DNA from 3 places in the Arthrobacter sp. NicSoilC5 genome. Region 2 is predicted to be linked to each of the others. Evidence: predicted binding sites of a transcription regulator. Region 2 holds the regulator's gene; each other region holds the start of a gene.

Region 1 (9,707 bases), 790 kb from region 2:
CCATCGTCTCTGCGCTGGCCACCGCCGCCGGAGGCGAAGTGGTGGACGTCGAGGAACCGGACCCGTCCCGCTTCCCGCACCTGGACAACAGGCACCCCAAGGACGAGCTGCTGCTGCTGGATGCCGACACGGACCAGCAGTACGTGGTTGATGCTGCCCGCGCCGGGGACTCCCTGGTGGTCAGCAGCCCGCCCGGGACCGGCCAGACCCAGACGGCCATCAACACCATCGGCGCCCTGGTGGATGCCGGCAAGACCGTGCTGGTGGTGGGCGATCGCCGCGCCAGCCTGAACGAGGTTTCCGGGCACCTGGAGTCGTTGGGCCTGGAGTCCATCCTCTTCCAACTGACCGGGAACGTCACCGCCCAACAGCTGAAAGGCCAGCTGGTCCGGGCGATCGTCCGCAATGAAAAGTCCCTGGAACCCCAGCTGGGGAACCTGCACGCCACCCTGACCGAACACCGGCACGCCCTCATGGACCACGTGGCATCGCTCCACAACGTCCGCGAGAGGTGGGGCTGCTCGCCGTACCAGGCCATGCAGTCACTCGCTGAGCTCACCTCGATCCATCCTGCCCCGGCCACCACCGTCCGGCTCAAGCGCAGCGTCCTGGACAGCATCCGGGACCGTGAGGAGCTGGCGGGCAGGCTGCGGCGCGCCGCGGAACTGGGCAGCTTCAGCAAGGCGGCCACCACCAGCCCCTGGCACGGCGCCCGGCTGCTGACCCGGAAGGAAACCGAGGAAGCCCAGGACCTGGTCCGCTCGGTGGCCAAGAGCCTCCCCGTCCTGCGCGACCGCATGGACGCCGTTGCCGAGCACGCCGAGATCCGCCTGGGCGAGTCCTTCGCGGAGTGGGGAGAGCAGCTGGAACTGCTGGTTGCCGTCCGCGGCAGCCTGGACAAGTTCACTCCGGACATCTTCGACCGGCCCGTGACAGACCTGATTTCCGCCACGGCGCCGTCCGCGTGGCGGCGGGAGCGCGGCATCGAGCTGACCGCCATGCAGCGCTCCAGGCTGCGCAGGGTGGCCAAGGAATACGTGCGCCCGGGCGTCCACATCGCGGACCTGCACTCGTCCCTGGTGCTGGTCCAGGAACAGCGTGCCCTCTGGGCTGGCTACGCCACCACGCAGCGCCATCCCGCTGTTCCCTCCGGCCTGGCCGAAATGAACGCCATGTACCGGTCACTGGACCAGGAGCTGGCACAGCTGGGCGAGGCGCTGCAGCACACCGAAGATGGCGGGGCTTTGGCCACGGTGCCCTACGCGCAGCTGATGGACCGGCTGGACCGCCTGGTGGCGGACACCGATACGCTCAAGACGCTGCCCGAACGCACACTCCTCATTGAGAACATGCGCGAACATGGCCTGGGTGAACTCCTGGCCGATCTCGCAGAACGGGAAGTTCCGGAAGGATCCGTCGCCGCGGAGCTGGAGCTGGCGTGGTGGCAGTCCGCGCTTGAGGCAATGATCAGCGGCGACGACTACCTGGCGATGTCCGACGGCGACGCCCTGCGCCAGCTGGAAGCGGAGTACCGGCTGGCCGACAATGCCCACATTGCCAGCGGCGCCGCCCGTCTGCGGTGGGACCTCGCGGAACGGTGGCGGACAGCCATCGCTGCCCAGCCGCGCCAGGCAGACCTGCTCCGCAGCCTGCTCAAGGACGGCCGGGTGTCCCTGCCTTCCCTCACCGCCCAGGCACCTGAGCTGATCGGCACACTCGTCCCGGTCTGGTCCGTCAGCCCGTACCTGATGACGGGCCTGCTCCCGGCAGAACAGCACTTCGACGCCGTCGTGATCCTCGACGCGGAGGCCACCTCCCTGCAGGCCGTCCTGCCGTCGATTGCCCGGGCACGGCAGGTGATCGCCTTCGGCGACCCGCGCATTGCCACGCCCCGGACGTTCACGGTTGGGGTGGAGCGGCTTGCACCCGGCGAGTCTGCCCACCACCGCGTCGAGAGCGCTTTTACCGCGCTCTCCGCAGTGCTGCCGGTGTGGCGCCTCAACGTGGTGTACCGCGCAGTGGACGAGGACCTGGTCCTGCAGCTCAGTAAGAACTTTTACGACGGCGGCCTGCGCCGGCTGCCCGAGGGCCAGTCGGCCACGGGGCTGGACCGGTCCCTGCTGGTGGAATACCTGCCGGACGGCACCGGCCTTCCCAGTGCCGACCACGAAGGCGTGGAGTCCGTGGTTGCCGAGGTCAACCGCGTAGTGGAGCTGGTCTTCGAGCACGCCCGCCTGCGTCCGCGGACCTCCCTCGCCGTAGTCACCGCCAGCCTGCGCCACGCCGCGAGGATTGGCGAGTCCATCCGGCTCCAGCTGTCCAACCAGCCGGGCCTGGCCGGATTCTTCGGCGCCGGCCCGGAGTCCTTCCGCGTGGTGGACCTGGAACGTGCCCAGGGCCTGGTCCGCGACCATGTCATTTTCTCGCCGGGATTCGGGCGGACCCCGCACGGCCGTGCCCTCCACAACTTCGGGCCGCTGTCCGCTGAAGGCGGCCGGGAGAAGTTTGCCCTGGCCATGACCCGGGCCCGGCGTTCCCTGCACGTACTTACGTGCTTCCGGCCCGAGGACCTGGACCACACCCGGCTTACCCACGGGGCGGTGGACCTGTACGCGCTGCTGGACCGGGAAATTTCCGGCAACACGGATCTTGGCACCCCCGCGTCCCGCGCCGCCGCCAGCGAACAGGCGCTGGGCGCGGACCCGTTGGTGGCGGATCTCGGTGACCGGCTGCGTGCCCGGGGCGCCAGGGTCTGGCACCAATACGACGGGGCAATCGATGTAGTGGCAGCCGCCGACCCCCTGAATACCATGGGCCAGGAGGACTCCGACATCCCGCGGCCGGTGGCCATCGAGTCCGACGGCACTGCGCAGTACCGCACCATGAGCGTGCGGGAACGCAGCAGGCTGCGTCCCCAACTGCTGGAACGCCTTGGCTGGCGGTACATGCCGCTGTGGACCATCGAAGTGTTCACGGACCCGTCGTCCTGCGCAGACCGCATTGCCGGCTATCTGGGCCTGGAAAAGATGGTGCTGCCGGGCAGGGCCCACCAGTCTGCGGGCTTCCTTGACGACGACGTTGACCAGGCGCTCAATGGAATTGACGCCGCGCCGTCCGCCGGAGTTTCCTACCTGCCCGGGGATCGCGGCGCAGGCCGGACCGGTGACAGCGGACACCAGGAAGCGGGATCCATGACCGAGGAAAAGAAACCTGCACACGGCAGGCTTGAGGAAGACGGCCGCGAGGAAGACATGCGCCAGGATGAGCTCCAGGACGGGCAGGCAGAAACAGTAACCGGCGGGGACGTTCCTGCAGGCCCGGCCGAAACGGCACCGGCGCCCCGGACAGTAACAGGCGGCACTGAAGAGATCCTCCCGAGCAAGGCCGCAGAGGATGACGCCCGCAGCTGGGGTGACCGGGAGGATGACCACGACACGTGGTTGAAGGAACAGAAGCCGCCGCACTGGGGCTGACCGGTGCAAGCTTACGGCGGGCCGACCAGGACGAAGAACAGCCGGCCATGGGTTGACGCTCCGGCCAGGCGTGATGCTTGTTCGGCGGTGGCTGCCACCACGATCAGACCGTCGGTCTCCGTGGTGCCCAGCCACTGGCCGCTCTGGCCGCCCTTGTTGGAGGTCCAGAGCACGGGGACGGCCGACGCCAGTACCTCCGACGGCCCTTGCTGGTCGAACCCGTTGGCCGATGTGAGCACAACGTTGACCAGTTGGCCGGGGGAGACCAGCTGAATCGACGAGGCATCCGCCATCCGCAGTGGAACTGCGGCTGAACCGGGCGGTGTACCTGCCAGGAGCCCGGGACCCACCAGCTGGGCATCGCTGAGGAGCTGGCCCTTGCGCATCGGTGCGGCGAGCTGTTTGCCGGTGGCGGCGGCGTCATCCCGGAGGAAGCCGTCGGCCACCATGCCAGGGGGCACCTGGACTCGGACCACGTCCGCGTCCGTCACGGCGGTCCCGGCAGGAAGATCCCGAGCTGCGGCCAGTGCGGTGGCGGTGGAGAGCGGGGCAGGAGTGAGCTGCTGGACGGCGATGGCGGCAGCTGCGCACAGCAACAGTGCAGCGGCGAGCCGGCGGTTCCGGCTCAACCAGGCGGCAACACGCGCGGGCAGGGGGCGGTTCCTTGGACTGCGGGCAGCGCCTGCGGGGCCCGAAGAATACCGGAGGGCGGCACGGCGGCGGGGAAGAAGGGGCATGCGCCCACGCTAACTCCGGGCGCACGCGCAAGGGAGCCGGGATAAGGCCTATGTGGACAAAAGCGGCCGGACGCTGGAAAGCGCCGGCCGCCGTCGTGAAGTCTGTGCCGGATTAGCTCGCGGCGGCTGCGGGCGCCGGCGCGGCGGGGGCGGCAGCAGGCGCGGCGGAAACGGAGCTGCCCTTGGAATCGCGGGAGTCCGTGCGGTAGAAGCCGGAGCCCTTGAAGACGACACCGACGCTGTTGAACTTCTTGCGCAGCGTGCCTTCGCATTCAGGGCAGGACGTCAGGCTGCTGTCCGAGAACGACTGGACGATGTCGAAGGCGTGGCCGCAATCCTTGCAGGCGTAAGCATATGTTGGCACTGGTGCTCCTCCTCTTGGGCAAACGAGAGGTCCCGTGCTGCCACCTGGTAAACCATTAGCAGTCGCAGGGCCTGAGTGCTAATTCTATCACTGTGCACGGAACGACGGTGTTCAGGCGCCGCCCGCCAGGGGCCGGTACCCGGAAGGGACCAGGACGGCCGGGACTGGACGGTCGAACTCCTCGGCCGGGATCCGTCCGGCGGGCAGCAATTCATCGTCGTAGATAACAGCGGCCAGCGGGATTTCCTTCCCGGCCGTAGCGAGGTGCCCCAGGAATTTGTCGTAGTAGCCGCCGCCCTGGCCAATCCTGTTGCCGGCCAGGTCCACGGCTGTGGCGGGAATGAAAAGCACAGCGGCGTCGCCGGCGGTTTCGGGCCCGTGCCGGTGCCCCGTGGGTTCCAGGATGGGCGCGTACCTGCTGCGCTCGAAGCCGGTGTCCGGAGTCCAGAACACCCAGCTCAACTCCCTGGCCGGTTCGCACACCGGAAGCAGGACCTGGTGGCCGCTGCGGTGCAGGGCTTTGATCAGCGGGAGGGTAGGTGGTTCCTGACCCACGCCAAGGTATACGCATGCTATCCCGGGACGGCCTTCCGTCACCGATCCAGCCCAGGCGTCCCCATGGGTGGCCAGGGCCTGGCCGGCAGCTTCCAGTTGCGCCGGCGTCAGGCCTGCCCGCCGCTGCCGGTGGATAGCCCGGATCCCGTCCTTGACGGCGTTTGTCTCCTGCAGCATGTTGTCCTCCCTGAAGTCCGGTGTTCCGCGCCTTGAGGCCGCGTGCCGGCCTTCGGTGCCGGGGGTTACTGAAATACTTGACGCTGACGTTAGATTAGTCCGGTGAACACCAGTAATCCCAGAGTCCGCAAAGCCGTCATTCCCGCAGCGGGCCTGGGCACCAGGTTCCTGCCAGCCACCAAGGCCATGCCCAAGGAAATGCTTCCCGTCGTGGACAAGCCTGCCATCCAGTATGTGGTGGAGGAAGCCGTCCATGTGGGCCTCAACGACATCCTGATGATTACCGGCCGCAACAAGCGGGCCCTCGAAGACCACTTCGACAGGGTGCCGTCCCTCGAATCGACCCTTGAGGACAAGGGCGATACGGAAAAGCTTGCGTCCATCCAGGCCGCCAGCCAGCTGGGTGACATCCACTACGTCCGGCAGGGCGATCCCCATGGCTTGGGCCATGCCGTGCTCCGGGCGAAGCAGCATGTTGGCGATGAAGCCTTCGCCGTGCTGCTGGGCGACGACCTCATCGATGCCCGCGACGAACTCCTCAGCACCATGATCGACGTGCAGGCGAAAACCGGAGGGTCCGTCGTCGCCCTCATTGAGGTGGAACCCTCCCAGATCAGCGCCTACGGCTGCGCCGACGTCCAGGCCATCGACGGCGAGGACTATGTCCGCGTCAACCGGCTCGTCGAGAAGCCCTCGCCCGAGGAAGCACCGTCCAACCTGGCGCTGATCGGGCGGTATGTCCTGCACCCCGCCGTGTTCGAAGTCCTCGAGCACACGGAGCCGGGCCGCGGAGGCGAAATCCAGCTGACGGATGCCCTGCAGGAACTCGCCTCCGGTGACGGCGAGGGACATGGCGTGTATGGCGTGGTGTTCCGGGGCCGCCGTTACGATACCGGCGACAAGCTCAGCTACCTCAAGGCCTGCGTCCAGCTGGCCATCGACAGCGATGACCTGGGGCCCGGCCTGCGGGAATGGCTGCCGGGCTTCACCGCCGGCCTCTCCCGGTAGCGCCGTGCGCACAGGTCCCATCTGGCCGGCCACCCTCGAGTGCGGCGACCTGGTCCTGCGGCCCATCCGGTACCGGGACAAGAAAGAGTGGACAGAAGTCCGGTCACGGAACAGTGAGTGGCTGGCACCGTGGGAAGCCTCCAACCCGGACCCGTCCGGCGGACTTCCCGACTACCGGCACATGGTCCGCTCGCTCAACCTGCAGGCTGCACAGGCTACCGCCCTGCCCTTCGTCATCACGGAGTGGAGGCCGGGCCTGAGGAATCCGGCCATCGTGGGCCAACTGACGGTGTCTTCCATCGTCTGGGGTTCGGCCATGATGGCAACGTTGGGGTACTGGGTGGACCAATCCCGGGCGGGACGGGGGATAGCCCCCACCTCCGTGGCGCTGGTAACGGACCACTGTTTCCGTACGCTTGGCCTGCACCGGATGGAAATCAACATCCGGCCCGAGAACGGACCCAGCCTGCGGGTGGTGGAAAAGCTGGGGTTCCGGGACGAGGGGTACCGTCCCCGTTTCCTGCATATCAACGGCAAATGGGCGGACCACCGTTCGTTCGCCCTCACCTCCGAAGAGGTCCCGGAAGGCCTCCTGGGTCCGTGGCTGGCGTCGCGCCGGTCATAAATCCAACGGTTTGCCAGTGGGGGCACGACACACCGCAGCTAATGCGGCCTGAGCAGGCATGATGCTCATACGGTTTTGAGTGTGGACTTCCCCCTTAGCAGCTCAGTGATCCTTGTGGTTGCCGTCGCGCTCTGGATTGTATGGGTTGCCCCTTACGTCCTCCGGAACCGCAGGCATCAGTTCCAGCCCGCCGGCGAGTTCCTGGCAGACGCCCCCGCCGATGAAAGGCCGGATCCGCATGCCGGCCTGGTCCTGAACGTCGCCGCCCAGCAGGAGAAAGCCATGGAACCCAGGAAGAGTGCCGCATCCCTTGCCGGCACTGCAAGCACCCCACCTGCGGCGCCGTTCCGCATCCGCTACGGCCGCACTGGCGTGGCCCTTGTGGGACTCCTTTCCCTGGTGACTGCATTCATCTCAGGTGTGCTGCTTCCCTTCGGCATCGGCTCGCCCGCTCTGCCGCTCACCTGCACCCTGCTGACGGTTGCATCCGTGGCATTGCTGCGCTGGCTCGCCATCCGTGACCGCAAGGCGAAGGTGGACGCCGCCTTTCGCTCCGCGATGAGCGCCCCGGCGCGCCGTCCGGAAGACGCCGTCGCCCTGCCTGCGAAGCCCGAAACCGCCCCCGTGCTGCCGGAAAGCCGGCTTTTCGACGCCGAGGCGGGGGAGCCGAAGGTCAAACCGCTCACCGCCATGGAGCTTCGCGAAGCCGCCCTCGCCGTTGCCGTGGCTGCCGGCGACACCAGCGCACCGGCAGTTGCTCCGGCCGCCCCCGCCAGCACCCCCTGGGAGCCGGTGGAAGTCCCCAAGCCCGTGTACGTGGAAGCCCCAAAGGCGGAGCGTCCCGAGCCGAAGCCGCTTGAGCTTCCCGAAGCGCCCAAGGCGGTCGGCAAGCCGTCACTGAAGCAGGGCGCTTCCGCAGCGCCCGCGGCAGAGACGGCTGCTGCAGCGGAAGCACAGCAGTTGTCCAAGGCTCAAAGCGCCCTCAGCAACCTCGACGACGTCCTGCAGCGCCGCCGCGCATAGGGCCCGGCAGCGCCTTGCCTTCCTCCGCCGCCCACTGCGCGCGTCAATTGGCGTTGAGCCGGGAAAATTTGTAGCCTAGGGACACCGGTCCCGCACCGGCGGGCAGCAGTCCGCCAGGGCGCGGATACGTCCGGGGCTATAGCTCAGTTGGTAGAGCGCTTCGTTCGCATCGAAGAGGTCAGGAGTTCGAATCTCCTTAGCTCCACCATTTGCAGGCACCCGGCCGGTTCCGGCGGGTGACCGGCCCGCCCCCTCAGGACAGGGATGGAGTGCCGGGCCTTTCCCCCAGATAGCGGACAAGGTTGGACGGCCGGTAGGTGGGATCGCCATCATGCCGCTTCAGAGCGGACTCTGCCACCCGTTCGTGTGCCGGATCGGTTGACCCTATGGGCCTGACGTAGGCAGGCAGCATTCTCCAAAAACCAACGCGGGATTCCTGGATCGGCGGGTACTGGTTGGACGGCTCAACCGGCGCCCCTGCCGCGGCCCCGGAGGCATCGGGCCGGAAGGCAAGCCCTGCGCTCCGGGTGCGTTCAACGATCCATGACAAGGCAACGTCGGACAGCAGGGTGCTCCGGTTGCCGCCGCCTACGTCCCCGTGCGTTCCGGTGAACCATACCTGTTCCAGTCTCTGGGTTCCCGCGTCGTCCTGCGGCTGCCAGAGCGTCGGAGCGAATGGTTTCCTTTTTTCATCAATTGCCAAGGCCTGGAACGCGTTGTCGACGGTAGTGGAGAGTGCCGTGTCGTGGAAGGCAAACCTGCGGTTGAACCTGTCAACGACAGGTACCCCGGTGAGCGGGATGCCGAGCGCCCCCACGGTGTCCCAGACCGCGATGCAGTGGATCCGGGTCTCGTGGGAGAAGGACCGGCGGAAGAGCGTGGCTTCGACCGAACGCGGGTTGGTGGTGGCAGTCCGGTCCCTGTAAAGGCTGAAGGCGGCGCCCAGCCTTCCACGGAAACGCCGGCGCAGGATGCCCGCGTTCCTGATCAGTCCAGCGGTACTGCGGGCTGTGTAGGCGCCGCGGCTGAAGCCCAGCAGGAACAGCTCATCCCCTGGCTGGAAGTTGCCCATGATGAAGCGGTAGGCGGCGAGGATGTCGTAGGAGAGCCCTGCGCCGAACGCGCCTCCACCGAGACGGCCCTGGCGTCCGGTGCCCACGCCGCGATGATAGAAGACCCTCTGTTCAATGTCGGTGCCGTCCTGGTCCTTGCCGGCCGCAGCGATGGCCAGGGCGAGCTTTGTGACATTGGTGGGGCACGGCTGCCCGTCGTCAGCCTGGTCCGGGGTTGCCCACGTTCCGTCGCAGCAAACTACTATGCGCTTGGCCATTTCGTCTTCCTGGGAATCCGACCCTCTCCCCGGCCGCGGTCGCGGCTTCCATCGGTATACACCCGCGCTGGCTTCCCGTCCATACATGCCTTAGCGCCGCTGGCTGGGTTGTTGTTGTGTGCCCGGTCCCGGGGGCTTAGCGTGGAGTGAGCAGCGGGCGGAACAGTGTCAGGAGCCCCGGAATGAATGTGACGACGGTCGGCAACCTGGGGGATTTTGGTGCCCGCGACGTCGCCCTGGCCGGTGGGAAAGGCGCCAACCTTGGGGAACTGGTCCGCGCCGGCTTTCCGGTTCCGCCCGGGTTTGTAGTGACCACCAGGGCATACCTTGCCATGCTGGAGGAATCCGGGGTGGGCGGCGAGCTTGGCCGGTTGCTCAAGGCAGGCGCCGCGCCGGCGGAGGTACGCAGTCTTTT
Region 2 (9,508 bases):
CTTTCGCGTGCCTGGCGGATGGCTGCAGAAAAGCCAACAGTAAGGACCCTGCGTGTCTCCCATGGCCCGCACCGCACCGGTGCCCGCCGCGACAGATCCGGCAATTATTCGGAACTTTTGCATCATCGCGCATATCGACCACGGCAAGTCCACCCTGGCTGACCGTATGCTGCAGTCCACCGGGGTGGTCCAGGCGCGCGACATGAAGGCCCAGTACCTGGACCGCATGGACATCGAGCGCGAACGCGGCATCACCATCAAGTCCCAGGCCGTCCGCATGCCGTGGGAGGTGGACGGTGTCAGTTACGCGCTGAACATGATCGACACCCCGGGGCACGTGGACTTCACTTATGAGGTCTCCAGGTCACTGGCCGCCTGCGAGGGCGCAATCCTGCTGGTGGACGCAGCCCAGGGCATTGAGGCCCAGACGCTCGCGAACCTGTACCTGGCGATGGAGAACAACCTCGCCATCATCCCGGTCCTGAACAAAATCGACCTGCCGGCCGCGCAGCCTGAAAAGTACGCCGCCGAGCTCGCCAGCCTGATCGGCGGCGACCCCGAGGATGTGCTGCGGGTGTCCGGCAAGACCGGCGTTGGCGTGGAAGCCCTCCTGGACAAGATCGTCCGCGACCTCCCGGCGCCAAAGGGCGACCCCGACGCGCCGGCCCGTGCCATGATCTTCGACTCGGTCTACGACACCTACCGCGGCGTGGTGACCTATGTGCGCGTGGTGGACGGGATGCTCCACCCGCGTGAACGCATCCAGATGATGTCCACCAGGGCCTCGCACGAACTCCTGGAAATCGGCGTCAGCTCCCCGGAACCCACACCCTCCAAGGGCCTCGGTGTTGGCGAAGTGGGCTACCTGATCACCGGTGTGAAGGACGTCCGCCAGTCCAAAGTGGGCGACACCGTCACCAACCTGGCCAAGCCGGCCGCCGAGTCCCTGCCCGGCTACGCCGATGCCAAACCCATGGTGTTCTCCGGCCTCTACCCCCTGGACGGCGCCGACTACCCGGTGCTGCGCGACGCCCTCGAAAAGCTCATGCTCAACGACGCCGCACTGGTGTACGAACCGGAGACCTCCGCTGCGCTGGGCTTCGGCTTCCGTGTGGGTTTCCTGGGCCTGCTGCACCTTGAGATCACCCGCGAACGCCTGGAACGCGAATACAACCTGGACCTCATCTCCACGGCACCCAACGTGGAATACGAGGTGACCCTGGAGGATAAGAAGGTGGTCCGCGTGACCAACCCCAGCGAGTACCCCACGGGCAAAATCGCCGAGGTCCGCGAACCCATGGTTTCGGCCACCATCCTGGCGCCCAACGAATTCGTCGGCGCCATCATGGAACTGTGCCAGTCCCGCCGCGGCGTGATGGGCGGCATGGACTACCTCTCCGAGGACCGGGTGGAAATCCGCTACCGGCTGCCGCTGGCCGAAATCGTCTTCGACTTCTTCGACATCCTGAAGTCAAAGACCCGTGGCTACGGCTCTCTGGACTGGAAGGCCGACGGCGAGCAGGTTGCCGACCTGGTGAAGGTGGACATCATGCTCCAGGGCGAGCAAGTGGACGCCTTCAGCGCCATCACCCACCGGGACAAGGCCTACGCCTACGGCGTGATGATGACCGGAAAGCTCCGCGAACTCATCCCGCGGCAACAGTTCGAGGTGCCCATCCAGGCGGCCATCGGATCCAGGATCATCGCCCGCGAAAGCATCCGGGCCATCCGCAAGGACGTGCTGGCCAAGTGCTACGGCGGTGACATCTCACGAAAGCGCAAGCTGCTGGAAAAGCAAAAAGAAGGCAAGAAGCGCATGAAGATGGTGGGAACGGTGGAGGTGCCGCAGGAAGCGTTCATTGCGGCCCTCACCACCGACGAATCAAAGGACAAGGCCAAGAAGAAGTGACCACTGCGCAGCAGGGGACCCGCTGATGCCCAGCGTTCTTCCCCTCGGCGACCCGGCGCCGTCGGACGGTCTGCTGCCTGCGCAGGCAGCAGACGGTGCGGCGGCCCGGGCCTTTGGCCTGTACGTCCACATCCCGTTCTGCGCCGTGCGCTGCGGGTACTGCGATTTCAACACCTACACCGCCACGGAACTGGGCGGCGGCGCGTCACAGGATGCCTACGCCCAAACCGCCGTGTCGGAAGTGTCCCTGGCCGGCACCGTGATGGCACGGTCGGGGCTGCCGGAGCGGAAGCTCGGCACTGTCTTTTTCGGCGGCGGCACGCCCACCCTGCTGCCGGCAGATGACCTCGCCCTGATCCTTCGCGCTGCCATTGACCAGTGGGGCATCGAGGACGGAGCCGAGGTCACCACCGAAGCCAACCCCGATTCGGTCACCCCCGAATCCCTCGCCGTCCTCAAGGAGGCGGGCTTCACCAGGATTTCCTTCGGCATGCAGTCCGCCGTTCCGCATGTGCTCAAGGTCCTGGACCGCACCCACACGCCCAGCCGCGTTCCGCAGGTGGTGCAGTGGGCGCGGGAGGCCGGGCTGGATGTCAGCCTGGACCTGATTTACGGCACGCCGGGGGAGTCGCTGGCGGACTGGCGCCACTCCCTGGAGACTGCCCTCTCCTACCAGCCGGACCACATCAGCGCCTACGCCCTGATTGTCGAGGACGGGACCAAGCTGGCCGCGCAGATGCGCCGCGGCGAGGTGCCGGGAATTGACGACGACGACCACGCCGACAAGTACGAACTCGCCGACCAGCTCATCACCGAAGCCGGGCTCGGCTGGTATGAGGTCAGCAACTGGGCGCGGAGCCCGGAGCACGCGTGCCGCCACAACCTGGCCTACTGGCGTGGCGACGACTGGTGGGGCATCGGCCCCGGCGCGCACTCCCACGTGGGCGGGGTGCGTTGGTGGAACGTGAAGCACCCGTCCGCTTACGCGAACCGCCTGTCCCAGGGCCTGTCGCCTGCGGCGGGCAGGGAGACCCTGGATGCCGACACCAGGAACCTGGAGCGGGTGATGCTGGAGGCGCGCCTGCAGTCAGGGCTTGAAGTCTCCACTCTAAGCGCAGCCGGACGGCACCAAATAGCCGGCCTGATTGCGGACGGCCTGGTGGAACCTGCCGCTGCCTTCCAGGGCCGCCTGGTCCTCACGCTCAAGGGCAGGCTCCTGGCGGACGCGGTAGTCCGCCGTATCCTGCCCGACTGACTGTACCCACGTCCGTCGGGCCCGTACCGCGGGGCCGGTGGCCCCGCGGGGAGGCGCGGCTACTTAATCCAGCGCAGGTTGTACTGGTAGCGGTGCGGCTGGCCCTTGTTGACGTGGATCCCTGCTGCCACGGAGAAGCAGGTGAGCGCCACCCAGATCAGGGTGGCGATGACCGCGAAGATGTTTCCCACATAAGGGATGAACACCAGGATGTTGGCCAGCACGGCGGCGATGGTGGGCGGCAGGCTGAAGTTCAGCGCTTCTTTGGATTCCTGCGCGGTGAACGGGCCGCGGTCACGGAAGATCAGGTAGATCAGCAGCGAGGGGACGCACCCCAGTATCCCGCCGAAATGCGCGAGCGTGGCCCATTGGCGGTCTTCGCTGGCCGTGAGCGGCAGCGCATTTGCGGGGACGCCATGGTACTCGGAACGGCCCTGGCCGTCCCTGTGATCACGTGCGTTTTCTGCCACAGTCTGTTCCTTCGGAGGTGCAAGTGGTGCTGACTTCATGTACGGGCGCGGTGTGCAGCGGCCTTCGGAAAAGGCGCTGCACTACCAAGAATACTGGCTCCCGGGCCGGGGCCCGGCCTTCAGGGGACGGTGAGGAAGTCGATGACTTCCTCAACCCGCCCCAGCAGCGACGCTTCCAGGTCCGCATAGGTACGGACCGCGCCCAGCAGTTTCTGCCACCCCAGCCCGATGTCCTCCTTGGTGGCGTGCGGCCAGCCAAAGGCCTTCAGGATTCCGGTCTTCCAATCCTGTCCGCGCGGCACGGCAGGCCATTTGTCGATCCCGAGGACCGCGGGCCGGATTGCCTGCCAGACGTCCACATAGGGATGGCCCACGATCAGGACATTTCCGGCCGCGCCGGGGGATGCCATGACGGCGTCGGCTATCCGGGACTCTTTGGAGTCAGGGACGAGGTGGTCAACGAGCACGCCGAGGCGACGGCCCGGCCCCGGTTTGAAGGCGGCAACTGCAGCGGTGAGGTCGTCAATGCCGTGCAGGGGTTCGACGACGATGCCTTCCACCCGAAGGTCGTCTCCCCAGACCTTTTCCACCAGTTCGGCGTCGTGCTTGCCTTCCACCCAGATTCGGCTTGCCTTGGCGACCTGGGCCCGCTGGCCGGCGACCCGGACGGAGCCTGAGGCTGTCCTGCCGGCGGCGGGGCCGGAGGCTGCCGGCCGGGCGGCGGGAGGCATCAGCCGGATGGGGCGGCCCTCAAGGAGGAAACCGAAGCCGAGCTTGAAGGACCGGGACTTCCCTCGGCGGTCCTCCAGCGCCACGACGTGCATGCCGCCGGACTTTTCCACCCGGGTGACGGCGCCTACCCAGCCCGACTGGACATCCTCGAGCACCATGCCCCGCTCCACCGGCACCTCGGGCAATTCCGCCTTGGCCGGGGCGGAAATGCCGCGGGGCCCCCAGTTTTGGTAATCCATGGATTCAATCCGCCTAGCGCTAGGTCCTCCGCACCGGAATTTCGCCCGGAGCGGTACCAATGCTAACAACGGGCCGAGGCATAATAGACTGTTAGCACTTAGGCATGTCGAGTGCTAACAGTGGTGGCGCCTGGCGGGGCATGCGCCCCGGACCATGGATGGAGGTGGAGAGTGAGCGAGCCACGCAAACTGGAAGTGCTGCGGGCCATCGTGGAGGACTACGTCCACTCCCGCGAACCGGTCGGGTCAAAGGCATTGGTCGAACGGCATCATCTTGGCGTTTCGAGTGCAACCATCCGCAATGACATGGCGGCCCTTGAAGACGAGGGATTGATCACGGCCCCGCACACCAGTGCAGGCCGGATTCCCACGGACAAGGGCTACCGGCTCTTTGTCGACCAGATCTCGGCCGTCAAGCCCCTGTCGGCAGCGGAGCGCCGGGCCATCCAGTCCCTCCTGGAAGGCGCAGACGACCTCGACGACGTCCTGGACCGCACCGTCCGGCTGCTGTCGCAGCTGACCAACCAGGTGGCTGTGGTCCAGTATCCGCACCTCAGCAAGGCACTGGTGCGCCACATCGAGTTCGTGCTCCTGGCCCCCCGTAAGGTGCTGGTGGTGCTGATTGCCAACAGCGGCAAGGTGGAGCAGCGGGTCATCGACGTCGGCCAGGACCTTGGCGACGACGCCCTGGCCGCGCTCCGTACCCGCTTCCTTGCCGCACTCGCCGGAACTCCGCTCAGCCAGCTGGCCAAGGCGCTCCCCGCCGTCGTGGCCGGCACCGCGCACGGCCAGTGCCAGGCCGCGCACGCCCTGGCACTTGGCCTCGAGGGGCTGGCGCAAAACACCAGGGAGGACCGGATGGTCATGGCCGGGACAGCGAACCTGGCCAGGTCCAACGTGGACTTCCCCCTCAGCATCGGCCCCGTGCTCGAGGCACTGGAGGAACAGGTGGTGATGCTGCGGCTGTTGAGCGAAATGGCCCAGGACCACCGCGGAGTCGCCGTCAGTATCGGAAGGGAAAACCCTTATGACGGCCTTGCCGAAGCCTCCGTCGTGGCCACCGGCTACGGCCCGGACAGCGCCGCGAAGGTAGGGATCCTCGGCCCAACCAGGATGGACTATCCCACCACCATGGCCGCCGTCAGGGCTGTGGCCCGCTACCTTTCCAGGATTTTGGGGCCCTGACTCTTCGCCGCCGGAGCCTTTTCCGGACCGGAACACAGAGCGGGGCCGCCCAAACTGAACGCAGTACAACAAGGAAGAGATACGAACTTTGAGCAGCCACTATGACGTCCTTGGAGTCTCACCCGAAGCTACGGGCGAAGAGATCAAAAAGGCCTACCGCAAACTGGCCCGCACCCTTCACCCGGATGTAAACCCCGGTGCGGACGCTTCAGAACGCTTCAAGGCAGTAACTCACGCCTACGAGGTCCTTTCCGACCCCCAAAAGCGGAGGATCTACGACACCACAGGCAACGAGAACGGCACGGACAACGGCTTCGGCGGTGCCGGTTACGCGGGCCAGGGCTTTGCTTTCCAGGACATCTTCGACACCTTCTTCGGCGCCGGTGGCACCTCCGGCCCGGCTTCCCGCGTCCGCCGCGGCCAGGACGCCCTCATCAGCGTCCGGATCGACCTCCGCGACGCCGTGTTCGGCGTGAACAAGAAGCTCGAAGTGGATACTGCCGTGGTCTGCCCCACCTGTGACGGATCCTGCTGCCGGCCCGGCACCCACCCCGAGCGCTGCGACATCTGCGGCGGCAGCGGCCAGGTCCAGCGGGCCGTGCGTTCCATCCTGGGCCAGGTCATGACGGCCGCCCCCTGCGGCACCTGCGAAGGTTTCGGCACGGTCATCAAGGATCCCTGCAACGAGTGCAGCGGCCAGGGCCGTATCCGCAGCCGGCGGTCGCTGACCATCAAGGTTCCCGCCGGTGTGGCCACCGGAACCCGGATCCAGCTCGCCGGGCAGGGCGAAGCCGGACCTGCAGGCGGACCGACCGGTGACCTGTACGTGGAAATCCGCGTCAACAATGACGCCACCTACGTGCGGGAAGGCGATGACCTCCACGCCACCCTGCACATCCCCATGACGGCGGCTGCACTGGGCACGGACGTCAGCCTGGAAACGTTCGACGGTACCCAGGACATCGACGTCAAGCCCGGAACACAGTCCGGCGAGATCATCACCCTGCGTGGCCTGGGTGTCACGCACCTGCGGGGATACGGCCGCGGGGACCTGAAGGTCCACCTCCAGGTGGACACTCCGGCCAAGCTCGACCCGGCACAGGAGGACCTCCTCCGGCAGCTCGCCAAGCTCCGCGGCGAACAGATCACCGAGGGCAAGCTCGCCGCCAGCGGCGGCATGTTCGCCAAGCTCCGGGACCGGCTCGGTAACCTGTAGCGGTGAGCAACCCCGTCTTCTTCACCTCCGCCGGTTCACTGGCGGGCATGGTGCCCGGCCAGCTCTTTGTCCTCGAAGGGGCGGAGGCCCGGCATGCAGTCACCGTCAAACGCCTGTCTCCGGGCGAGGCCGTGGACATTGTCGACGGCGCCGGCGCGCGCATGAGCGGCAAGGTCGCCTCCGCCGCGCCCACGGGACTTGAAGTGGAGTGCGGCGCACTGGCAATGGAAGACAGGCCGGACGTCCGTCTGGTGCTGGTTCAGGCCCTGGCCAAGGGCGACCGCGACGAACTGGCCATTGAAACGGCCACCGAGCTGGGCATCGATGCCGTCATACCCTGGCAGTCGGAGCGGTCCATCGTGCGCTGGAAAGGTGACAGGGCCGCCCGCGCCCACGCCAAGTGGGAGTCCACCGTGGCCGCCGCCGCCAAGCAGGCGCGGCGCGCCTGGATCCCCGAGGTCCGGGCCGCCGTCGATACTGCCGGGCTTTCCGCCGCCGTGGAGGGTGCAGACCTGGCCGTCATCCTCCACGAAGATGCCGTGCGTCCGCTACGGACCGTCCTGGAAGCGTGGCAGGGGAGTGGGCACGACGGAATCCGGGAAGTCCTGCTGATCGTCGGCCCGGAAGGCGGAATCAGCCCGCGGGAAGTAACGAAACTCTGCGACAAAGGCGCTGTGACCGCCCTGTTGGGGCACCACGTCCTGCGGTCCTCCACGGCTGGGCCTGCCGCCGTCGTGCTTGCAAGCGACATCCTCGGCCGGTGGACGGCTACCTGACCTTGAAGGACCTGGTGTCCTCGTTGCGGTCCGGCTCCCCGCCGGACCCTGCCTGCGCCACCCGGAGCTCATAGTCGCCGGCCGGCAAGGTCAGTGCCAGCGCAAAGACGCCCGCCTGCCCCTGCCCGGCGCCGGCCGTGGTTTCCCCGGTCAGGAACGGGGCCTTGCTGCCGCCGTCCCCGGACTGCAGGATCTGCCAGCGGAGCTTTGCTCCCGGCGACGTGCTGCGGCCGGTGATCTTTACGCTGCCGGCAGGTACCTCGGTGCTTTCCTGCGGATCAATGATCCACACCGGCGCCACCAGCCCGGCTGCCCGGGTCATCAGTGCGCCCAGCTGGACTTTTCCGAACGCGACATAGTCCGTGTGGCCGTCCACGAGGATCCGCACCCGGACCTGCTGCCCTGTGTCGATCAGGCCCGAACTGGCAGCGGCGGCGGTCGCCGTGTAGATCAGCTGTTGGATGGCGCGGGCGGCCATGTCGGCGTCGAGGTTGCTGTTGAAGGCGTCGGCCGAGACGTCGACCGTGATGATGTCCTTGCCCGAGATGGAGGTGGCAAGTTTGTCCGGGTTCTGCCAGGGCGTAAAGAAGTCGGGGTCCAGCGGCTTCTCCGACATCATGGCGCGGAGTGCCCGCGTCACCGGGTTCTCCTGTTCCGGAACGTCCCGGAACTCACGGTAGAGGAAGATGTTCCCGCCGCTGCGGCCAATCCAGTACACCGGGGCCTTATTGGAGGACTGGGTGGTTTCCAGCGGAGCGCTGGTGGCCGGTGCGTCCGGCATGGTGCCGCCCGTGGCCGGGACTGAGGCGGAGGTGACGGAGGGCGTTGGTCCGTTCTCGGCGGTGCAGGCTGCAAGGGCGGGAACGAGCACCAGGATTCCTGCGAGGACGGCAGGGCGCACTCGGCCCATCGGTCGTCCTGCCCGTTCGGGCACAGAGGTTTCCGGCACTGTCCTGCCTAGTCCTTTCCTGGCGTGGCGGGCCGATCCCCCTGGCGGCCTGGCGTTCCAGCAGACGCTGGATTTCCAGCATTACACAGGGGAGGGTGCCTCCAGCCGCTCTTTGGCCTCCCCGGCCGCAACTGCAACGGGAACGATATGAGGCCGATATGAAGTTGATACCTAACGCTGCATTCTTACCCGTTTGCGGGTCCACTTCCCTGGCTGAAGGGCCGGTGCCACGCGCAGCCGGGTGACCCGCCTGGTCTGCGTTCCAGTGCCCGGTCAGGGCGGGTGCTGGCGTAAGATAAAGGGATCGCTGGGCAAGGAGCACCGTGCAAGGGGCGCCGGCATCAGCCGAAGCAAACAAATGATGTCGATCTTCGAGGGGACCACGGGCCTGCGGGCCAGCACCATGACTGAATCAGCAAATGGTAAGCGCCGGATCAACACGGGCGACGGCAGTCCGGGGGAATTCCCGCACTCCCTGCCTGGCATCCGGACCGAAGTAGTCCTCTTTGAGAACTCCGACCAAATGGTTCAGTCGCTCGGCAGCCATGACGAGGCGCTGCGGTTCATCGAAGAGCAGTTCCCGGACGTCAACTTCCATGCCCGCGGCAACGAACTGTCCATCAGCGGCCCCGTCAGTGACGTTCCCCGCATCATGCGGCTCCTCCAGGAAGTCCGTGGCCTGGTGGCCCGGGGCACAGTCATCACGCCCGCGGTGCTGCAGCAGCTGGTTGCCCTCCTGCGCACCCAGTCACTCCAGAATCCCGTGGATGTGCTCAC
Region 3 (9,707 bases), 1.6 Mb from region 2:
ATCACCAACCAGTCCGTGGGCATCAACTACGCGCCCAAGGACCAGACCCCCATCGCCCTGCTGCGCGTGGTGCGGTCCTGGACCAACAACTACGCCGGGCTGGCCAAGGTGCACCAGCTGGTCACCGACATCGTGGCCGGGGGTGTGGGCCGTGACGAAGCAATCCGCAGGCTCAACGAGGCCATCACCAGCCCCAAGCCCTACCCGCGGTGGATGGTCACCGTAGCGTTCGGCATTTTCGCCGCGGTGTTCGTGGGGGTGCTGGGCGGCGGCCCGGTGTCGTCGGTGATCGCGTTCGTGGCCAATATCGGCATCAGCCTGCTGGCCCGGCAGCTGGGACGCTGGCGGGTTCCCGACTTCTTCATCACCGCGAGCTGCTCTTTCGTGGTCACCATGCTGGCGCTGCTGCTCTGGCAGCTTGGGCTCACGACGTCGCCCTCCATCGTGGTGGTGGGCGGCATCCTGCTCCTCCTGCCCACCGGGCGCCTGGTGTCCTCCGTGCAGGACGCCATCAACGGCTTCCCCGTGACCGCGGCGGGCCGGTTCCTGTCCACCCTGCTGACCTTCGGCGCCATCGTGGCGGGAATCGCCGTTGCCTTCGTCGTGGGGGAGCTGACGGGGCTGCAGCGCATCGACGTCACCCAGACCTTCCCGCCTGCCTACGATCTGTGGGTCCTGATCCTCTTCGTGGCCGCCGCTGTGATGGCCATCGGCATCACGGAACAGACCACGTGGAAGCTCCTGCTGCCCACGGCAGCCGTGGGCGTGGCCGGCTACCTGGTGCTGCTCGGCTGCGGCCAGCTGGGCATCGGGGACCGGTTTGCACCTGCCATGGCCGCCGTCGTCATTGGCCTGCTGGCACGGGTGGTAGCCCTGCGCATGGGCGCACCGCAGCTGGTGGTGGCAGTCCCCGCGGCACTCATCCTGCTGCCGGGCCTCACGATTTTCCGGTCCATGTATGTGCTCACCGTTGAGGAGTCTGAAGTCCTGGCCGGTGCCGGCGGGATGCTCAGTGCCGGCGCCATTGTGCTGGGCACGGCGGGCGGGATTGTGCTGGGCGATGTGCTGGCCCGTCCACTGACCCGCAGCCTGGCAAGCAACGAGCGGCGCCGGGCCCGCCGCCGCTAAGCCACGGCCGCCTGTCCAGGCTAAATTTGGCCGACCGGAAGCTTCTTCTCGGCCTGGAAGTCGTCCTCTACCCGGCCCTGCGCCCAGTACCCGGAGAGGGACACCTGCCGGCGCTCCAGTCCGCGCTGCTTGAACAGGACCTCGCGCAGGGCTTTCATGTAGCCGCGTTCGCCGTGCGCAAAGACATCCACCGTGCCATCGGGCCATTCCGCGTCCGCCACTGCGTTCACCAGCAGGTCGCTGGAACCCGCCGGAGCGCCGTTGCGGGGCAGCCAGGTGATGTGCAGTCCTGCCGGGGCGGCAATGGGCTGGATGTCCGCCCCGGATCCGACCTCCAGGAAGGCCAGCCCGGTTGCCCCTGCCGGCAGTGACTCGATGCAGGCGGCGATGGCGGGCAGGGCCGCCTCGTCACCGGCAAAGAGGTACCAGTCGGCCTCGGGGTTGGGGTTGTACGCGCCGCCGGGGCCGGTAAAGATCAACGGCTCACCCGGCTGGGCGTTGGCCGCCCACGGACCGGCGAACCCTTCATCGCCGTGGACCACGAAGTCGATGGCCAGCTCCCGGGCCCCGGGATCCACCCAGCGCAGCGTATAGGTGCGGGTGAACGGCCACTGCTCACGCGGCATGGTTTCCCGCACCGTCCAGAGATCCAGCGGGGAGGGGTACTCCACGCCGGGCTGTGGAAAGACGATCTTCACGTAACGGTCAACGAACCCGTTGTTGACGAAATCACCGAAGCCCTCTCCGCCGGCCACGATCCGGACCATGTGCGGGGAGAGCTGTTCCTTCCGCAGCACGGTGAGGTTGACCTGCGGACGGCTCTTCTTGGTTGCGCTGGTGGCGGCGGGGACAGTGCTCATAAGGCAAGCCTAGCTAGGGCAGCGGCGGGAGTTCCCAAGTTACGTCCCGCGCACCCTGTTCCCGGAGCAGCTGGTTTACGCGGCTGAACGGCCTGGAACCAAAGAACCCGCGGGAAGCGGACAGCGGACTGGGGTGCGGGCTGGTGACCGCAGGAGCCCCGCCCAGGAGCGGCCGGACGCCCTCAGCCTCCTTGCCCCACAACACCGCCACCAGCGGCATCCCTGACCCGTCCGGGGACTTGCGGGCGGCCAGTGCGGTGACTGCCGCCGTCGTAATTTCCTCCCAGCCCTTGCCCCGGTGGGAGCCCGCCGCGCCGGCCCGGACGGTGAGCACCCGGTTCAGGAGCAGCACCCCCTGCTCCGTCCACGCGGACAAATCCCCATGGACGCGCGGGGGAATGCCCAGGTCCGACTCCAGCTCCCGGTAAATGTTGACCAGGCTGCGGGGGAGGGGTCGGACGTGCGGGTCAACCGAAAACGACAGGCCGACGGCGTGTCCCGGCGTGGGGTAGGGGTCCTGCCCCACGATGAGGACCTTCACGTCCGCGAAGGGCTGGCGGAAGGCGCGCAGGACGTTCGACGGCGGCGGCAGGAGCTGGTGCCCGGCCGCCTCTTCGTCTGCGAGGAACGCCAGGACCTTCCGGAGCTGGGCTTCGACGCCCTGCAGCGCCGCGGCCCAGTCCGGAGCCATCAGCTCTGCCAGTGGCAGCTGCGCCAGATCGGCGAAGCCGGCGGCGTCCGCAGGGTCCTGCTGCAGCTCGAAGAGGGCGTCCGATTTAACCATCGTTCCATTGTTGCAGGGACGGAGCAGGGCCGGCCGGGAACATCCAGCCGGGCGGGCGTAAATGACACCCTTGTTATTCGGCGGCTAGCATAGGGGTAAGACATTGACCCTTACCAGCGAAGGAGTGCGCCGTGGCGGAACCGGCCCGGGAACACCTGCCGGAGCAGGATCCAGGGAACTCCCTCCTGGCGGATTTCACCCTTCGTGAGTCCTCCCTGTCCGAGCGTGAACAACAGATGCTGGCGCTGGAACGGCAGTGGTGGAAGTACGCGGGAGCCAAGGAGCAGGCCATCCGTGACCTGTTTGACCTCTCCGCCACCCATTACTACCAGCTCCTGAACGCATTGATCGACCGCGAGGATGCGCTGGCCCACGATCCCATGCTGGTCAAGAGATTGCGTAGACTACGTACGTCGCGCCACCGTGCACGTACTGCCCGGCGCCTGGGATCCGACGCTTAAGACGCCCCAGGCCGGGACAACAGCCGCAATCAACAAGGATGTCCTTCCACCATGACCAGATACGCCCGCGATGAATTCGACAAAGTCCCGGAGGCTGCGTCGCGACAAGGTGTCCACCGGACGGCCTCGGCCCCGTCCCGCGTGCGGCTGTGGCCCATCCTGGCGATGGGAGTGGCGGCCCTGGCCATAGGGTTGGTGTCCTTCCTTATCCTTCCCAAACTTGGCTTCAACACCACCGCCAGCCAGGCCTCGGCCAGCGTGGAGTCAGCTCCGCTGGCCGGCACCGGCACAGCCCCTTCGGCCACGCCTTCCGCTTCCGCGCCCGTGGCTTCCACGGTGCCCTCCGCTTCTTCCGAGCCAACCCAGGACGCCGGCCCCGCTCCGGAGTCCACGGCCCCTGCCAGCCAGCAGGCCGTCGTCGACAGGACCCAGGCCGTTGCCGTCTACAACGCCGCCGGCACGGCGGGGCTGGCCAGCCGGGTAGGCGCAACCGTCCAGGGTGACGGTTGGCGGCTCGGCCAGGTTGGTAACTGGTCCGGAGCCCCGCAAAAGTCCTCCGTGATTTTCTACGCAGGTCCCCAGCACCTGGCCAGCGCCCAGGCGCTTGCCGGTCTGCTGAACATCCCCACCGTGGTGGACAGTACCGAATTCCAGTCGCCGCTCGTTGTGGTCCTGGGCCCGGGTTACCGGTAGCCGCACGCCGTCCAGTAACGCCGGTCCGGTCTCCACCTGGCCCCCAAACGGAAAGAGTTGTTCATCATGGCACTGGGAACCGTGAAATGGTTCAACGCTGAAAAGGGCTACGGCTTCATCACCGTTGACGGCTCCGGTGATGACATTTTTGTCCACTGGTCCGCAATCCAGGGGGAGGGGTACCGTGCCCTGGCCGAGGGGCAGCGGGTGCAGCTCGATGTGGGCGAGGGTGAAAAGGGTCCGCAGGCGGAAAACGTCCGGCCGGCCCAGTGATGCCTGCTCTGCGGCGAGATGGCCGCGTCCGGGCGGCCCTCGCCCTGTCCGCGGCAGCAGTTCTTTCGATGACAGCATGCGCCGGTACCGGCGGCAACGCCAGGGTGGAAACGGCGGAGGCCTCCGGCGACGGCGTGCTGCGGGTAGGGATGATCCTGGACAATGCCGGTGACAATGCCTTCCTTAACGCTCCCCAGCTGGCTGCCGCCAAGCTCGCCGTCCAGGACATCAACGCCGCCGGCGGACACAAAGGCCGGCCGGTGGAGCTCCTCCCGGTGCACCCGGACCAGGACACGGGAAAGCAGGCGAAGGACCTCGCCGCCGCCAAAGCGGATGTGGTGATCGGACCCACCGATTCCAGCCATGCGGCCGCCGCGGTGGACGTTCTGTCCCACGCGCGCATACCGGTCATCTCGCCGGCCAACACCGCCGCAGGCCTGTCAGGGCTCGCCAGCGGAGGCTACTATTTCCGCACCGCCGCAGCCGACGTCGCCCAGGGCCCCGTGCTGGCAAAACTCGCCAAGGACTCCGGGGCGGCCACCATCACTGTGCTGTACCAGGAAGGCTCCTACGGCAAGGACCTCTCCGCTGCCGTCACAGACGCTGCGACAAAGTCCGGACTCACGGTCCTGCCCGGGGCCGGCTTCAAGGACGGTGCCGCCGCCGAAACCGCGCGCTCCACTGCAAAGGCCAAGCCTGACGCCGTCGTCCTGATTGCCCGCGAGGGCGCGCAGGACGCCCTGGCCGGGCTGGACAGCGCCGGCCTCACCGGTTCACGGATCATCCTCAGCGACGGCGCGTTTGCCCGGTACGGCTCCAGGCTCGGCTCCGGGACCCTCGAGGGCACACGCGCCGTCGTCCCCGGACAGTTGCCCACCGCTGCCTTCCAGGCAAAACTGCTGGCGGTGGACCCTGCCCTCAAGGACGTCTCCTACGCTGCCGAAACCTACGACGCCGTCACGCTGGCGGCCCTCGCCGCAGCACGTGCCCAGGATGACGCCGGACGCTCCATTGCCGGCAACCTGATTGCCGTCTCCGGAGGGGCAGCCGGCCCCGGCGCCGGAGTGCCAGCCGCCCCATGCCTGAGCTACAAGGAGTGCCTGGGCGGCCTTGCTGCCGGCCCGGACATCAACTACGACGGCGAATCGGGCCCGGTGGCCTTCGATGCCAAGGGCGATATCACCACGGCCCTCTTCTCCGTGTACACCTTCGGACCCGACAACAACCCCTCGCTGTCCGGCCGGGAGACAGCGGGCCACTCCGGCTGATCGCCCTGGGCGAAGCGGCCCCGTCCTGCGGGGTGTCACGCGTCTTTTCGCTTGCACTCTCACCTGGGGAGTGCTAATTATTGACTTAGCACTCTGACGCACCGACTGCTAAAGCAATGCCTGGTTCCGGCCGGCGGCGCACGGCACCGGTCGAGGAGCGAAAGAAACACCTCACTTCAGTGAGATCCCCGCCCGGAGGCATACAGAGGCCGCCGGCAAAGGATCGTCCGTCGCGGGCACTGCAGCGAAGGTTCATTCTTAACGACTGTCCCGAAAGGACTACTGCCGTTATGGCCAAGATCATTGCATTTGATGAAGAGGCACGCCGCGGCCTTGAGCGTGGCCTGAACACCCTCGCCGACGCCGTTAAGGTCACCCTCGGCCCGCGTGGACGCAACGTCGTCCTCGAAAAGAAGTGGGGCGCCCCCACGATCACCAACGATGGTGTTTCCATCGCCAAGGAGATCGAGCTGGACGATCCCTACGAGAAGATCGGCGCAGAGCTGGTCAAGGAAGTTGCCAAGAAGACCGACGACGTTGCCGGTGACGGCACCACCACGGCAACCGTCCTGGCCCAGGCCCTGGTCAAGGAAGGCCTGCGCAACGTTGCCGCCGGCGCCGACCCGCTGTCCCTCAAGCGCGGTATCGAAAAGGCTGTTGAGGCCGTCACCGCCGAGCTGCTGAACTCCGCCAAGGAAATCGAAACCAAGGAAGAGATCGCGGCTACCGCCTCCATCTCCGCCGGTGACGACGAGATTGGTGCCCTTATCGCCGAAGCCCTGGACAAGGTTGGCAAGGAAGGCGTCATCACGGTCGAGGAGTCCAACACCTTCGGCCTGGAGCTGGAACTCACCGAAGGCATGCGCTTCGACAAGGGTTACATCTCCGCCTACTTCGTCACCGACGCTGAGCGCCAGGAAACGGTCCTCGAGGATCCGTACATCCTGATCGTCAACTCCAAGATCTCCAACGTCAAGGAACTGGTTGCTGTCCTGGAAAAGGTCATGCAGTCCAACAAGCCGCTGCTGATCATTGCCGAGGACATCGAGGGCGAGGCCCTGGCCACCCTGATCGTGAACAAGATCCGCGGCACCTTCAAGTCCGTCGCCGTCAAGGCTCCCGGCTTCGGTGACCGCCGCAAGGCCCAGCTCGCCGACATCGCCGTCCTCACCGGCGGCCAGGTCATCTCCGAGGAAGTTGGCCTCAAGCTGGAGACTGCCGGCCTGGAGCTCCTGGGCCAGGCCCGCAAGGTTGTTGTCACCAAGGACGAGACCACCATCGTCGAAGGTGCCGGCGACGCCGACCAGATCGCCGGCCGCGTGTCCCAGATCCGCGCCGAGATCGAGAACTCCGACTCCGACTACGACCGCGAGAAGCTGCAGGAGCGCCTGGCCAAGCTGGCCGGCGGCGTTGCAGTTATCAAGGCCGGAGCTGCAACCGAGGTTGAGCTCAAGGAGCGCAAGCACCGCATTGAAGACGCCGTGCGCAACGCCAAGGCTGCAGTTGAAGAAGGCATCGTCGCCGGTGGCGGCGTGGCCCTGATCCAGGCCGGTGCCAAGGCATTTGCCAACCTTCAGCTCTCCGGCGACGAAGCAACGGGCGCCAACATCGTCCGCGTTGCCATCGACGCTCCGCTGAAGCAGATCGCCTTCAACGCCGGCATGGAGCCTGGCGTAGTTGTCGACAAGGTCCGCGGCCTGCCCGCAGGCCACGGCCTGAACGCAGCAACCGGCGAGTACGTCGACCTGCTGGCTGCCGGCGTCAACGACCCCGTAAAGGTGACCCGCTCTGCCCTGCAGAACGCTGCCTCGATCGCCGGCCTGTTCCTCACCACCGAAGCAGTGGTGGCTGACAAGCCGGAGAAGGTTTCTGCCCCCGCCGGTGGCGACGACATGGGCGGCATGGGCGGCATGGGCGGCTTCTAAGCCTCCCGGCCGGGACCTGCCCCGCCAATTACGAAAGTGCGGCCCCCTCTTCCGAGGGGGCCGCACTTTTTTGTCCCGCTGCCGGGCTCTACTTCCTGGCCGAATCCAGCATCCCCTGGACTTCCTTCTTGAAGGCTTCGGCGGCAGCCTGGGGGGTCTGCCGGTCATACAGCACTTCATCCGTGTAGCGCTTGATGACATTCTGGACGCTTCCCGCACCCACAGGAGGAACCGGGGGCGCGTCCTTGATATCCGGCGCAATGTCCTTCAGGAACCCCACCACGGTGGTGTCTGCCGGCTTGAGCGAGGACGTGATGCCGGAAACGATGTCGCTGTTGGTGGGTACCCCCCTGTCCGTCATCAGGATGGCCCCGGCCTCCGGGCGGTTGGTGAGGTAGTTGATAAACTCCGCGGCTTCCTTGGGATGCTTTGAACGGGATGAGGCGGACCAGAACATCGTCGGCTTGTAGTACATGCCGTTACTGGCCGCCGCGCCGTCGACGCTCGGAGCGCGCAGCATTTTGATGTTGCTGCCGGTGGTGGCCTCAAGCGATCCAAGTTGGTTGGTCCACCACCAGGCCATACCCACCCGGTTGGTGCCGAAGAGGCTTTGCTCAAGGCTGGCCCCGCCGTCTTCCGTCGCCACGTTCGCCGGCGGGCTGGCCCTGGAATCGCGTTGTTCCTTGAGCCGTTCCCAGAAGGAGGCGGCCGTGCCGGCCTCAAAGCCGAGCTTGCCGTCAGCGGAGTAGAGGTTTTCCCCGTGCTGGCGCAGCCAGATGATCAGGTCGGCCTCGTTGCTGCCGTAGGCGGCACCATAGGTCTTCCCGTCACTCGCGGCGCTGAGCTCCGCGGCGGTGTCCATGAATTCTTTCCACGTCCACGTCTTGTCATCCGGGACGGGTATGCCGGCCGCTTCAAATACCTTGGTGTTGGCCATGATGACGTAGGCATTCTGGCCTGTGCTCAGGCCATACTGTGCGCCGCTGTACTGGCCGGACGCGAGGGCTTCCTTGTCCAGTTTCGACGTGTCGATGCCGTCCTGCTTGGACAAGTCCATGAGGGCGCCGCGGCCGCCGTATTCGGCGATGTACTTCTGGTCCATCTGAATGACGTCGGGCGCATCGTTGGCGGCGGTCTTTGTGGCCAGCTTGTCCCAGTAGCTGGACCATTCGCCGGGCTCGGCCTTGACCTTGATGTTTGGATGGGACGCCTCAAACGCGGCGATGACCTTGTCTGTCTGTCCGTTGAGGTACTCGTTGCCCCACCATGCGAACCGCAGGGTTACCTGGCCGTTGTCGCCCGATCCGCCCGGGGCTCCGCAGCCTGTGGCCAGGATGGACAGGGCAAGGGCGGCAGCGCCAAGCTGGAAACTGCGGCGGCTTACGACTGGAATCGTCATTGATGTTCCTTCCGGGTTGGCTTCTCCGGCGCGGCCCAGCACGGTCGCCCGGCGTAGTCCAAGGATGAGAGAAACCGCTTTCTCATGTGATGCTGTGATTGTTTCGCGCATCCGGCACCCCCGTCAAGAATTTTCGGTAAACGTTTTCCCACATCTTCACCGGGCCGCTGTCGGCCGCTTCTGGCAGGATGGACCGGTGACGATTACTGCAGCGGCTGATGGTTCGGCCTTGGGAAACCCCGGCCCGGCCGGATGGGCCTGGTATGTGAATGACGATTGCTGGCGCGCCGGCGGATGGCCCCACGGGACCAACAACCAGGGGGAGCTGATGGCTGTCCTTGACCTCCTGCGCGCTACAGCGCACCTGCCCGGGGAAGACCTGCGCATCCTTTGCGACAGCCAGTACGTGATCAACTCCATTACCAAATGGATGCCGGGATGGAAGCGCAAAGGCTGGCGCAAGGCCGATGGAAAGCCTGTCCTGAACGTGGAACTGCTGAAGGAACTTGACCGCGAACTGGCCGGCAGGACCTACACCTTCGAATGGGTCAAGGGGCACGCCGGCCACGACCTCAATGAGGCAGCCGACGAGCGCGCCAGGGCTGCGGCAACCGCCTACCAGCAGGGAGTGGCAGCAAGGTCGGGTCCAGGCTTCCCCGGCGGCCAGCACCCGGGCACCTCCGGGCGCGCCGCGGCCCCGCAGCCTGCCTCCGGCGCGGGCCTTCCGCCCGCCACGCTGGACATCCCGCCCGCCGCACCGGCCCGTCCTGCAGCGGCGCCTGGCGACGTTCAGGCAGTCCGTGGCGCTGATGCTTCGGGGAGGCCGCGGGCCACTCCGGCGCCCGTCCCGGCCTTCGAGGAACTTGACCTGTTCAGCGAACTGGACAACGAAGCCCTCGAAGTGGCCGAGGCAACC

The links. The regulator HrcA, encoded in region 2, represses chaperone genes, less so after heat shock. The targets are predictions, from matches to a motif close to TTNGCACTCGNNNNNNNCGAGTGCNAA.
Region 1: a site for HrcA is predicted at 4,630-4,656, ahead of LDO22_RS07340 (FmdB family zinc ribbon protein). Genes of this name have one in related genera too.
Region 3: a site for HrcA is predicted at 5,553-5,579, ahead of groL (chaperonin GroEL). Genes of this name have one in related genera too.

The regions. Positions count from the first base shown of each region.
Region 1 covers NZ_AP024660.1:1,572,794-1,582,500, reverse strand. Annotated here, with positions in the region: gene LDO22_RS07350 (DUF4011 domain-containing protein) at 1-3,473, shown strand, start outside; gene LDO22_RS07345 (RcpC/CpaB family pilus assembly protein) at 3,485-4,210, opposite strand; gene LDO22_RS07340 (FmdB family zinc ribbon protein) at 4,323-4,574, opposite strand; gene LDO22_RS07335 (5-formyltetrahydrofolate cyclo-ligase) at 4,686-5,306, opposite strand; gene galU (UTP--glucose-1-phosphate uridylyltransferase GalU) at 5,409-6,314, shown strand; gene LDO22_RS07325 (GNAT family protein) at 6,319-6,939, shown strand; gene LDO22_RS07320 (hypothetical protein) at 7,045-7,962, shown strand; tRNA gene LDO22_RS07315 (tRNA-Ala) at 8,095-8,170, shown strand; gene LDO22_RS07310 (DUF2235 domain-containing protein) at 8,216-9,292, opposite strand; gene LDO22_RS07305 (PEP/pyruvate-binding domain-containing protein) at 9,475-9,707, shown strand, end outside.
Region 2 covers NZ_AP024660.1:783,205-792,712, reverse strand. Annotated here, with positions in the region: gene lepA (translation elongation factor 4) at 53-1,909, shown strand; gene hemW (radical SAM family heme chaperone HemW) at 1,935-3,164, shown strand; gene LDO22_RS03615 (DUF4870 domain-containing protein) at 3,224-3,634, opposite strand; gene LDO22_RS03610 (DUF3097 domain-containing protein) at 3,754-4,605, opposite strand; gene hrcA (heat-inducible transcriptional repressor HrcA) at 4,777-5,790, shown strand; gene dnaJ (molecular chaperone DnaJ) at 5,879-7,006, shown strand; gene LDO22_RS03595 (16S rRNA (uracil(1498)-N(3))-methyltransferase) at 7,009-7,782, shown strand; gene LDO22_RS03590 (GerMN domain-containing protein) at 7,775-8,692, opposite strand; gene LDO22_RS03585 (PhoH family protein) at 9,135-9,508, shown strand, end outside.
Region 3 covers NZ_AP024660.1:3,835,366-3,845,072, forward strand. Annotated here, with positions in the region: gene LDO22_RS17940 (threonine/serine exporter family protein) at 1-1,128, shown strand, start outside; gene LDO22_RS17945 (siderophore-interacting protein) at 1,149-1,988, opposite strand; gene LDO22_RS17950 (uracil-DNA glycosylase) at 2,002-2,772, opposite strand; gene LDO22_RS17955 (DUF3263 domain-containing protein) at 2,904-3,233, shown strand; gene LDO22_RS17960 (LytR C-terminal domain-containing protein) at 3,285-3,926, shown strand; gene LDO22_RS17965 (cold-shock protein) at 3,993-4,199, shown strand; gene LDO22_RS17970 (ABC transporter substrate-binding protein) at 4,268-5,467, shown strand; gene groL (chaperonin GroEL) at 5,758-7,392, shown strand; gene LDO22_RS17980 (extracellular solute-binding protein) at 7,481-8,791, opposite strand; gene LDO22_RS17985 (ribonuclease HI family protein) at 8,988-9,707, shown strand, end outside.